4 regions of the Saccharospirillum sp. ABV4_185 genome follow, and region 1 is predicted to be linked to each of the others. Evidence: predicted binding sites of a transcription regulator. Region 1 holds the regulator's gene; each other region holds the start of a gene.
What was found. Region 1 encodes LexA, which represses DNA repair genes until DNA is damaged. Its sites were predicted from a motif close to TACTGTNTANNTANACAGTA; they were not measured.

Region 1 (2,203 bases):
GTACTGGATACGGAAACCACCGGTCTGAGCCCCAACAAGGGCGATCGCATCGTCGAAGTTGGGTGTGTCGAACTGGTCGGCCGTAAACATACTGGCCGGCACTTTCACTACTACATCAACCCGGAGCGCGACATTCCCGATGAAGTGGTAGCGGTTCACGGCATTAATAATGAGAAGGTTAAGGATGCGCCCAAGTTCCGCGATATTGCTGACGACTTCTGGCAGTTTGTCGCCGGTGCTGAATTAGTCATCCATAACGCCGCCTTCGATATGGGCTTCCTGCAAATGGAGTTCGATCGACTGGCTGCCGAGGGCGACAGCCGCTTCGGTCGGTTGGACAGTCATTGCACCGTGCTCGATACGCTGATGCTGGCGCGTGAAAAACATCCGGGAGCCAAGGCTTCCCTGGATGCGTTGTGCAAACGCTATGATATCGATAACAGCCACCGTACACTGCACGGCGCTTTGCTTGACTCAGAGATTCTCGCCGACGTTTATCTGATGATGACTGGCGGCCAGACGGCGTTGATTCTGGATGAAGAACCCCAGTCCAATAATGACGAAGTGAGTTTTGACGCCAGTGCGGTAATGGCGGCTGGAGAGCGCTTGGTCGTTATTGAACCTACGGCCGCAGAGCGCGAAGCGCATCAACAGATGCTGGCGATGATTGAGAAGAAATCCGGCGCCGCGCCCCTGTGGAATAGCTCGAATGAGCCGGGAGCGCGACCGGAGTGATGCGTTTGCCGGGCGGTGCTCTTAGTGCAGCGTCCGGCGAATAACGCCGACGTAGAGACCTTCGATGGCAAAGTCGTCCTGTTCCAGGTCGACCTTAATCGGATCAAAGTCGGTATTTTCCGGGTAGAGCGTTACAATGCCGCCCTCGCGTTCATAGCGTTTGACGGTGACATCTTCACCAACTCGGGCAACAACAATATCGCCATTGCGGGCTTGATCGGTCTTGTGAACCGCGATTAGATCGTCTTCCAGTATGCCGATGTCTTTCATACTGAGCCCCTGTACCTGAAGCAAATAATCGGCTTTGGGGTTGAACAGACCGGTGGGAATTTCGATGAATTCCTCAATCTGTTCCTGAGCCAGAATGGGGGAACCGGCAGCAACACGACCGACGACGGGAATGCCGGCTTCAGCTTCGGACTCCGGCAGTCGGATACCACGTGAGGCACCGGAGACCATCTCTATAGCCCCTTTACGGGCCAGGGCTTTGAGGTGTTCTTCCGCCGCATTGGGGGATTTAAAACCGAGCCGTTGGGCGATTTCCGCCCGGGTCGGTGGGTAGCCGGTGGCGCCAAGGTGCTCTTTAATGATATCCAGCACCTCTTGTTGACGAGCGGTCAGTTTCAGCATAGTGTCGCCCTGTTTTTTTATACAGTAGCTGTGATTATATACAGGCTACGCTCACTGTAAAGGACTCTAAAGGCTTGAAAAGTAGCAGTGAACTTTTCCCGGTGGCTTTGGCCAGTGCGGAATTCAAAGAAGGCGTCTACGAAGATGTCTATTCCCTGAAACCAAACAACAGCACCGACAAAACCGTCGAGATCGCACTGGTGCGTCTGCATCAGGAAAAAGTGACCAAGGCGTTGCCGCTATTGTTGGTTCACGATGCGTTCTACAACCACTGGCAGTGGTTGGATTATGGTGTTGGCGGTACTGCTGGTGAGTTGGTACGTCAAGGTTACGATGTCTGGTTATTGGATTGGCGGGGCCATGGTTTGTCATCGCGCAACCAACGACCGCAAACCAATACGCTGGACATTATGGCTGAGTATGATCTGCCATCTGTGTTCGCGTTTATTGAAGAACGCTGTGGCCACAAACCAGCCGTTATTGCTCGCGGTATGGGCTGTGAGTTGATCAGCCGAACTCTGGCCTACGGTGAGACGCTGCCGGAGCTGTTGTTCGTTAATTCCCACCAGTTACCGCCACGTCGCCTTTATTGGTTGCCCGGAGCCAAGTTGATTCAGCGTATTCGTCTGCTTAAAAGCGCCTGGGTAAAAGGGCCGGGCGAAGAAATGGAAGTGCGGCAGTTGTTTCGCCAATTGCTGAAAAAAGGGGGTTGGTTTGGTGGTTGGAAGACCACTGGCGGCCAGGCCATTCGTCCATCGCTGGATGCCCACCAGGACGTCACGCGTTGGGTATTTGAGCCGGGTCGTACTCCTTCCTGGTTAAAGCGCATTCGAGTGGC
Region 2 (2,203 bases), 520 kb from region 1:
CCCAGATCGATCACCTCACCCATATGATAGATACCCTTACCATAATGGATCTGGAACTCGGCCTGTTTGAACGGCGGTGCCACCTTGTTCTTAACCACCTTGACCCGGGTTTCAGAACCGACCACTTCGTCGCCTTCTTTGATGGTACCGGTGCGGCGAATGTCGAGGCGGACCGAGGAATAGAACTTCAGCGCATTACCACCGGTGGTGGTTTCCGGGCTGCCGAACATGACACCGATCTTCATACGAATCTGGTTAATAAAGATCACCAGGCAGTTGGCGGTCTTGATGTTGCCGGTGATCTTACGCAGTGCCTGAGACATCAAACGCGCTTGCAGACCAACGTGCATATCGCCCATTTCGCCTTCGATTTCAGCTTTGGGAACCAGGGCGGCAACGGAGTCGATGACGATAACGTCGACGGCGTTGGAGCGCACCAGCATGTCGGCGATTTCCAGTGCCTGCTCGCCGGTATCGGGCTGGGACACCAAAAGGTCGTCAACATTAACGCCCAGCTTGTTGGCGTAGGAAGGGTCCAACGCATGCTCGGCATCAACGAAGGCGCAGGTGCCACCGGCTTTCTGAGCTTCAGCAACGACCTGCAGCGTCAAGGTGGTTTTACCCGAGGCTTCTGGTCCGTAGATCTCCACGACCCGGCCTTTTGGCAAACCGCCAATGCCCAGGGCGATATCCAACCCCAGGGAGCCAGTGGAAATCGCCGGCACGGATACGTGCTTTTGGTCGCCCATGCGCATTACCGAACCCTTGCCGAACTGACGTTCGATCTGGCTTAAGGCTGCGGATAAGGCTTTCTCTTTATTGGTGTCCATGGTGTTCCCCCTGAGGCTGTCGACGGGTGTCAGACTCGCCAACACCTTTTACTGTATGAATGAACAGTATTCTGGCACAGGTCAGCCTGCACCGACAAGTTCAAATTGTATTGGCTAAGCGTTCCAGCAAACCCGACAGGGCTGCTTGAACAGTTTGCTCGCGTACGGCGGCTCGATCGCCGCCAAATTGAAAACGTTCTGCCTGAGTCTGATCACTCAGTGCCCAGCCGATCCAGACCGTGCCAACGGGTTTTTCCGCACTGCCACCACCGGGCCCGGCAACGCCGGTCACAGCGACGCAATAATCAACCCCGGCCTGACGCCGGCCAGCTTCAGCCATAGCGCGCGCCACCTGTTCACTGACCGCACCATGGCGCTCAATGGCTTGAGCGGGCACGCCCAGCGCTTGCTTGAGTTCATTGGAATAGGTAACCCAACCACCTTCGTACCAGTCCGAACTCCCGGCTTTATCGGTTAAGGCGGCGGCGATCATTCCGCCGGTACAACTTTCCACGGTAACCAGACGTGAACCAGACGCCAGCAGTCTTTGAGCTAATCGAACGATGTTCTGATCGTCGCTGACCATACGTTTCATCCTGCCCCTGATTCGAATACCATGAGCGGCTCTTCACGGATCAACCAAGACCCTCACCGCATGTCGCAAACCACCAGTAAAAATCAACACACCCCCATGATGCAACAGTACCTGAAGATCAAAGGTCAGCATCCAGATGATCTGGTGTTTTACCGCATGGGTGACTTCTACGAACTGTTCTACGGCGACGCTAAAGAAGCCGCCCGCCTGCTCGACATCACCCTGACGCAACGCGGTCAAAGCGCTGGCGAGCCTATTCCGATGGCGGGTATTCCCTACCATTCCGCCGAAGGCTATATCGGCCGACTGGTGCGTCAAGGGCATACGGTTGCCATCGCCGAGCAGATTGGTGATCCCGCCGCAGCCAAAGGCCCGGTCGAGCGCAAGGTGGTAAGGGTACTGACACCCGGCACCCTAAGCGATGAAGCCTTTCTAAACGACCGCCAGGAAAGCCTGCTGGTGGCGTTAATCGAACGTGACAATGGCTTCGGTCTGGCCGCTCTGGATATGGCCTCCGGCCGTTTCACCGTGCAACTGCTGAGCAGTCAGGAAGCGTTGATTGCCGAGCTGGAACGCCTGCGCCCAAGTGAGTTGCTGTTGCCCGAAGACGACCCGGCGCCGGAGTTGTCGACGCGCACTGCCATGCGCCATCAGCCGGTCTGGCTGTTCGATCTCGACTCCGCCCGTGAACGTTTGACGACCCAGTTAGGTACCCGCGATCTCAGCGGTTTCGGGGTGCAGGACATGCCGCTGGCGTTGCGCGCCGCCGGTTGTCTGC
Region 3 (2,203 bases), 720 kb from region 1:
TTCCGCTATGGCTCGGTAATAAGGATCACGTAACAGCTGATGGCTGAGACTGCTGCGTAGCTCCGCCAAACTTGCGAAAGGATTGTCAGCTGCATTGTATTCGCGCAACAAGCCTTTCAGTACCGAGTTCAACGCTTCCAGTGCCCAGTCCGGGGCGCGATTCACGAAATAGAGCACCGGAACCCAGGCGGGTTTGAATGGCAACTTCAACCATTGTTGATAGCGCGTGCCATAAAACAGCCAGTGGGTCGGTATGCCGGTTTCCAGTGACCACAGCAGGGCTGAGTGCAGTCGGGGGAAGTCTTGTCCGGCTTCGTATTTGCGGTACTGACTGAGCGACACCTGTATCCGTTCGCTTAAGTCACGCTGACCCAACCCCAGATAACTGCGTACCGTGCGCAAATTCTGACCGATTTGCACAGCCAGTCCATCTTCCAGGACATTGTAGTCAGGTGGGCCTCCAACCGGCATCTGGAAAACTTCTGTGGCTGAGGCTTGAGCTATAAACATGGCGTTTTTTGTCGTTATTTTGGCTACCTTTGTGACTGTACCATCACCCTGAGCCATTGCAGAATATCATTGAGCGCTGAAGGGAGTCTGGCGCCTTCACAGGGAAGTGATATCCATAGACTGAGCAGGGATCCGGCCGGGAAGGCCAACACTTTCGACTGTTGCTCCGAGTCTCTTCTGCTATACCCCTCCAGTAACTTCTTCGACCCCTTTCTCGTCCGTATTCACTGCGGACGGGGCTTTATGCGTGGTTTTGACCGTCCGCTGTCGCTGGAGTGCTGTGATTATATACAGTATATTGTGCCGGCGGGTAAAGCGGCAGTGAGGCGACGGTTTTGGCGTTGCGGAAGATTATCCATATCGATTGCGATTGTTATTATGCGGCGCTGGAAATGCGTGATTTTCCCGAGTTGCGCGGTCAGCCTGTGGCGGTTGGCGGGCAGGGACCCAGAGGCGTGCTGTCGACCTGCAACTATGAAGCCCGGGCCTTTGGTGTTCGCTCGGCCATGCCGACGGCGCGGGCACGATCCTTGTGTCCCGGGTTAATCATCCAACCATCGCGTTTCGACGTTTACCGATCTGTTTCCCGCCAGATGCGCGCCATTTTCATGCGCTATACCGACCAGATCGAACCCTTGTCGCTCGACGAAGCTTTTCTGGATGTATCGGAGAGCTCCGCCTTTGCTGGCAGTGCGACCCGCCTGGCCGAACATCTGCGTGCTGAAATCAAGCGCGAACTGGGCATTACCGTCTCCGCGGGTGTCGCCCCTAACAAATATCTGGCTAAGATCGCTTCGGACTGGAACAAGCCCGACGGTCTCTGTGTTATCACCCCGGATCGGGTCGCTGAGTTCGTACAGGCGCTGCCGGTTGAGCGATTGTTTGGGGTTGGACAGAAAACCGCCGAACGCATGCATCAGTTGGGGTTTCGAACCTGTGGTGATCTGCAACAGGCTTCGTTGATGACGCTGGTGGATCGCTTTGGTCGTTTCGGGCCGCGCCTCTATCAGCTGGCGCGTGGTGAGGATGAGCGGCCGGTGCGTACCGAACGTTATGCCAAGTCGCTCAGTGTCGAACACACCTATCCAACCGATTTACCCGATGAAGCAAGCTGCCAGCAACAGCTGGTGGTCTTGTTCGACGAATTGCAGGGACGCCTGGCCAAGCGGTCGCAGCGCGGCGGCATCGGCCGGGTGTTCCTGAAAATGCGCTTCCGGTCGTTCCAGCAAACCACGGTGGAGCGCGCTATGCCGGTCACCGTGGCGTCTTTCCGGACGCTGCTGAGCGAAGCCTGGCAGCGTCGGGATGAGCCGGTCCGTCTGCTGGGTTTGGGCGTGCGTTTTACCGACCAGGCATTGAACCAGCAATTAGCCTTGTTCGAAGGTTTGACCAGTGGTGGTGTAGATGCGGTCCATCAGTCGTCCATTGAGCTCAGGGAGCCGCTCGCCGAGCAATGAACGCAGTCGCTGATAAGCCGCTGTCTGAGACACGTAGGGGTAGTACTCAGCCTGGGTTATAAACAGCTTGAAGTCGTCCGGGCGTTGCAACCAGAAGTCACTGTAAGCCGTATCATAGCTGGCCGGGTTGCTGAGTTGTCGCAACAGGTCGGGCGCTATGGCTTCCCACAGTCCAGCCACAATTTCCTGCTTATTGCGGAAGTAATAATAAATAGAGGGCGCCGCGCAGCCGGTTT
Region 4 (2,203 bases), 680 kb from region 1:
TAGCTCAGCGCATCGCCGATGGCCATGTGCGTCACTTCCGGCAGGTTGATGCCGTTAACGAAAACATGACGCGCGCTTTCTTTCAGGCGTGAACCGTGACAGCCGGGGCAGTCCTGTTCGGTGAGGAATTTTGACAGCTCTTCGCGAACCATCTGGCTGTCGGTTTCACGATAGCGCCGTTCCATATTGGGCATCACACCTTCGAAGGTGTGCTGGCGGCTGTAGACTGCGCCGCGGCTGTTTACATAGGAGAATTCGATCTCGGTATTGCCACTGCCTTCGAGCACGATCTTCTGGAATTTCTTCGGCAGTTTGTTAAAGGCTACATCGATATCGACGCCGTAATGTTCGCCCAACGCCTGTATCTGGCTGAAGTAATAAACGGCGCGTCGATCCCAACCGGAGATGGCACCTTCGGCCAGCTTCAGGCTCGGGTCGCGCACGACCTTGCCGCCGTCGAAGTAATGCTTCATGCCCAGGCCGTCACACTGCTCACAGGCGCCGGCCGGGTTGTTGAAGGAAAACATGCGCGGTTCGAGTTCGGCAATAGAGTAACCGCAGACCGGACAGGCAAAGCGGTCGGAGAACAGCAGGTCATCGCCGTCGCCATCCATCCATACCACCTTGGCGGTACCGCCGGATAAAGTCAGGCAGGTCTCGAAGGATTCGGCTAAACGCAGTTTCAGATCGTCACGCACTTTAAAGCGATCGACTACGGCTTCGATGCTGTGCTTGCGCTTTTTATCCAGCGCCGGTACTTCGTCCAGATCCATCACTGTGCCGTCGACGCGCACGCGCACAAAACCCTGGCTGCGCAGTTCGTTGAAAACGTGCAGGTGTTCGCCTTTGCGGTCGTCGATCAGCGGCGCCAACATCATCAGCTTGGAACCTTCCGGCTGCGCCAGCACCTGATCGACCATCTGGCTGATAGTCTGAGCAGCCAGCGGCTCGTCGTGATGCGGACAGCGTGGCTCGCCGACGCGCGCGTAAAGCAGACGCAAATAATCGTAGATTTCGGTGGTGGTGCCGACCGTCGAACGCGGGTTGTGACTGGTGGTTTTCTGCTCGATGGAGATGGCCGGAGACAAGCCTTCGATGTGATCGACATCGGGCTTTTCCATCATCGACAGAAACTGGCGGGCGTAGGTCGACAAGGATTCGACATAGCGCCGCTGGCCCTCGGCATAAAGCGTATCAAAGGCCAGTGAGGACTTGCCGGAACCGGAAAGACCGGTCAGCACGACCAGTTGATCACGCGGGATTTCCACGTCGATATTTTTCAGGTTATGGGTACGAGCCCCCTGGACGATAATTTTGTCCATCTGTTCCTCTTGGCGTTACAGCTGCGGTCAGACACAAAAGCGAAAGTGTACTGTATGTATGTACAGAACCCAAGCGGCGCCACTGGTTCGATCTTTTCTGATAAGATGCGCGCCTTCGCACTCGGTTGGATACGTAGACTGACCCGTCATGGCTTTCAATTCCCTGGAAAAACGCGCGCTCTTCGGGCTGGGAACACTCTATGCCGCTCGTATGTTAGGGCTGTTTATGGTGCTGCCTGTCCTGACGCTCTACGGTCAGCATTTGCTTGGCGCCAGCACTCAGACTCTGGGCCTGGCGCTGGGCATTTATGGTGTCACTCAGGCGCTGTTACAAATTCCTTTAGGCATGTTGTCGGATCGTTTCGGTCGCAAGCCGGTTATTCTGGCCGGACTGCTGGTGTTCTTCGCCGGTTCAGTGCTGGCGGCGCTGGCGGATGATGTACTCTGGCTGATTGTCGGGCGTGCTTTGCAGGGCAGTGGTGCCATTGCCAGCGTGGTGCTGGCCTTGCTGGCCGACTACACCCGCGACGGCGAACGCACCAAGGCGATGGCCATTGTCGGTGCGGTTATTGGCGGTTCCTTCGTCTTGGCGGTCATGGTTGGTCCCTGGCTGGCAGGCGGTTTTGGTCTGGCCGGGCCGTTCTGGGCGACCGCTGCATTAGCTTTGCTCAGCATGCTGATCCTGTTGTGGTTGCCGCAACCGCCAGCGCCTGTCGTACATCGCGAACGACAATGGCGAGGCAGTCAGTTGGGCGCGGTGTTGCGTGATCGTCAGCTGACGCCGTTGAGTCTGGGCATCTTTTGCTTGCATCTGACCATGACCGCCTTATTTGTCGGCCTGCCGGTGATGCTGACGCGTCAGGGTGTGGCCGAGAGTCATC

Region 2: the regulator LexA is predicted to act here: its motif matches at 880-899, upstream of recA (recombinase RecA).
Region 3: the regulator LexA is predicted to act here: its motif matches at 787-806, upstream of dinB (DNA polymerase IV).
Region 4: the regulator LexA is predicted to act here: its motif matches at 1,371-1,390, upstream of uvrA (excinuclease ABC subunit UvrA).

What each region holds. Positions count from the first base shown of each region.
Region 1 is NZ_JBSWUW010000001.1:2,981,414-2,983,616, forward strand. It holds gene dnaQ (DNA polymerase III subunit epsilon) at 1-735, shown strand, start outside; gene lexA (transcriptional repressor LexA) at 757-1,365, opposite strand; gene ACXAE6_RS14185 (alpha/beta hydrolase) at 1,440-2,203, shown strand, end outside.
Region 2 is NZ_JBSWUW010000001.1:2,456,780-2,458,982, reverse strand. It holds gene recA (recombinase RecA) at 1-830, opposite strand, end outside; gene ACXAE6_RS11515 (CinA family protein) at 931-1,425, opposite strand; gene mutS (DNA mismatch repair protein MutS) at 1,486-2,203, shown strand, end outside.
Region 3 is NZ_JBSWUW010000001.1:2,265,967-2,268,169, forward strand. It holds gene ACXAE6_RS10600 (helix-turn-helix domain-containing protein) at 1-471, opposite strand, end outside; gene dinB (DNA polymerase IV) at 852-1,967, shown strand; gene ACXAE6_RS10610 (TetR/AcrR family transcriptional regulator) at 1,878-2,203, opposite strand, start outside.
Region 4 is NZ_JBSWUW010000001.1:2,301,374-2,303,576, forward strand. It holds gene uvrA (excinuclease ABC subunit UvrA) at 1-1,322, opposite strand, end outside; gene ACXAE6_RS10770 (MFS transporter) at 1,471-2,203, shown strand, end outside.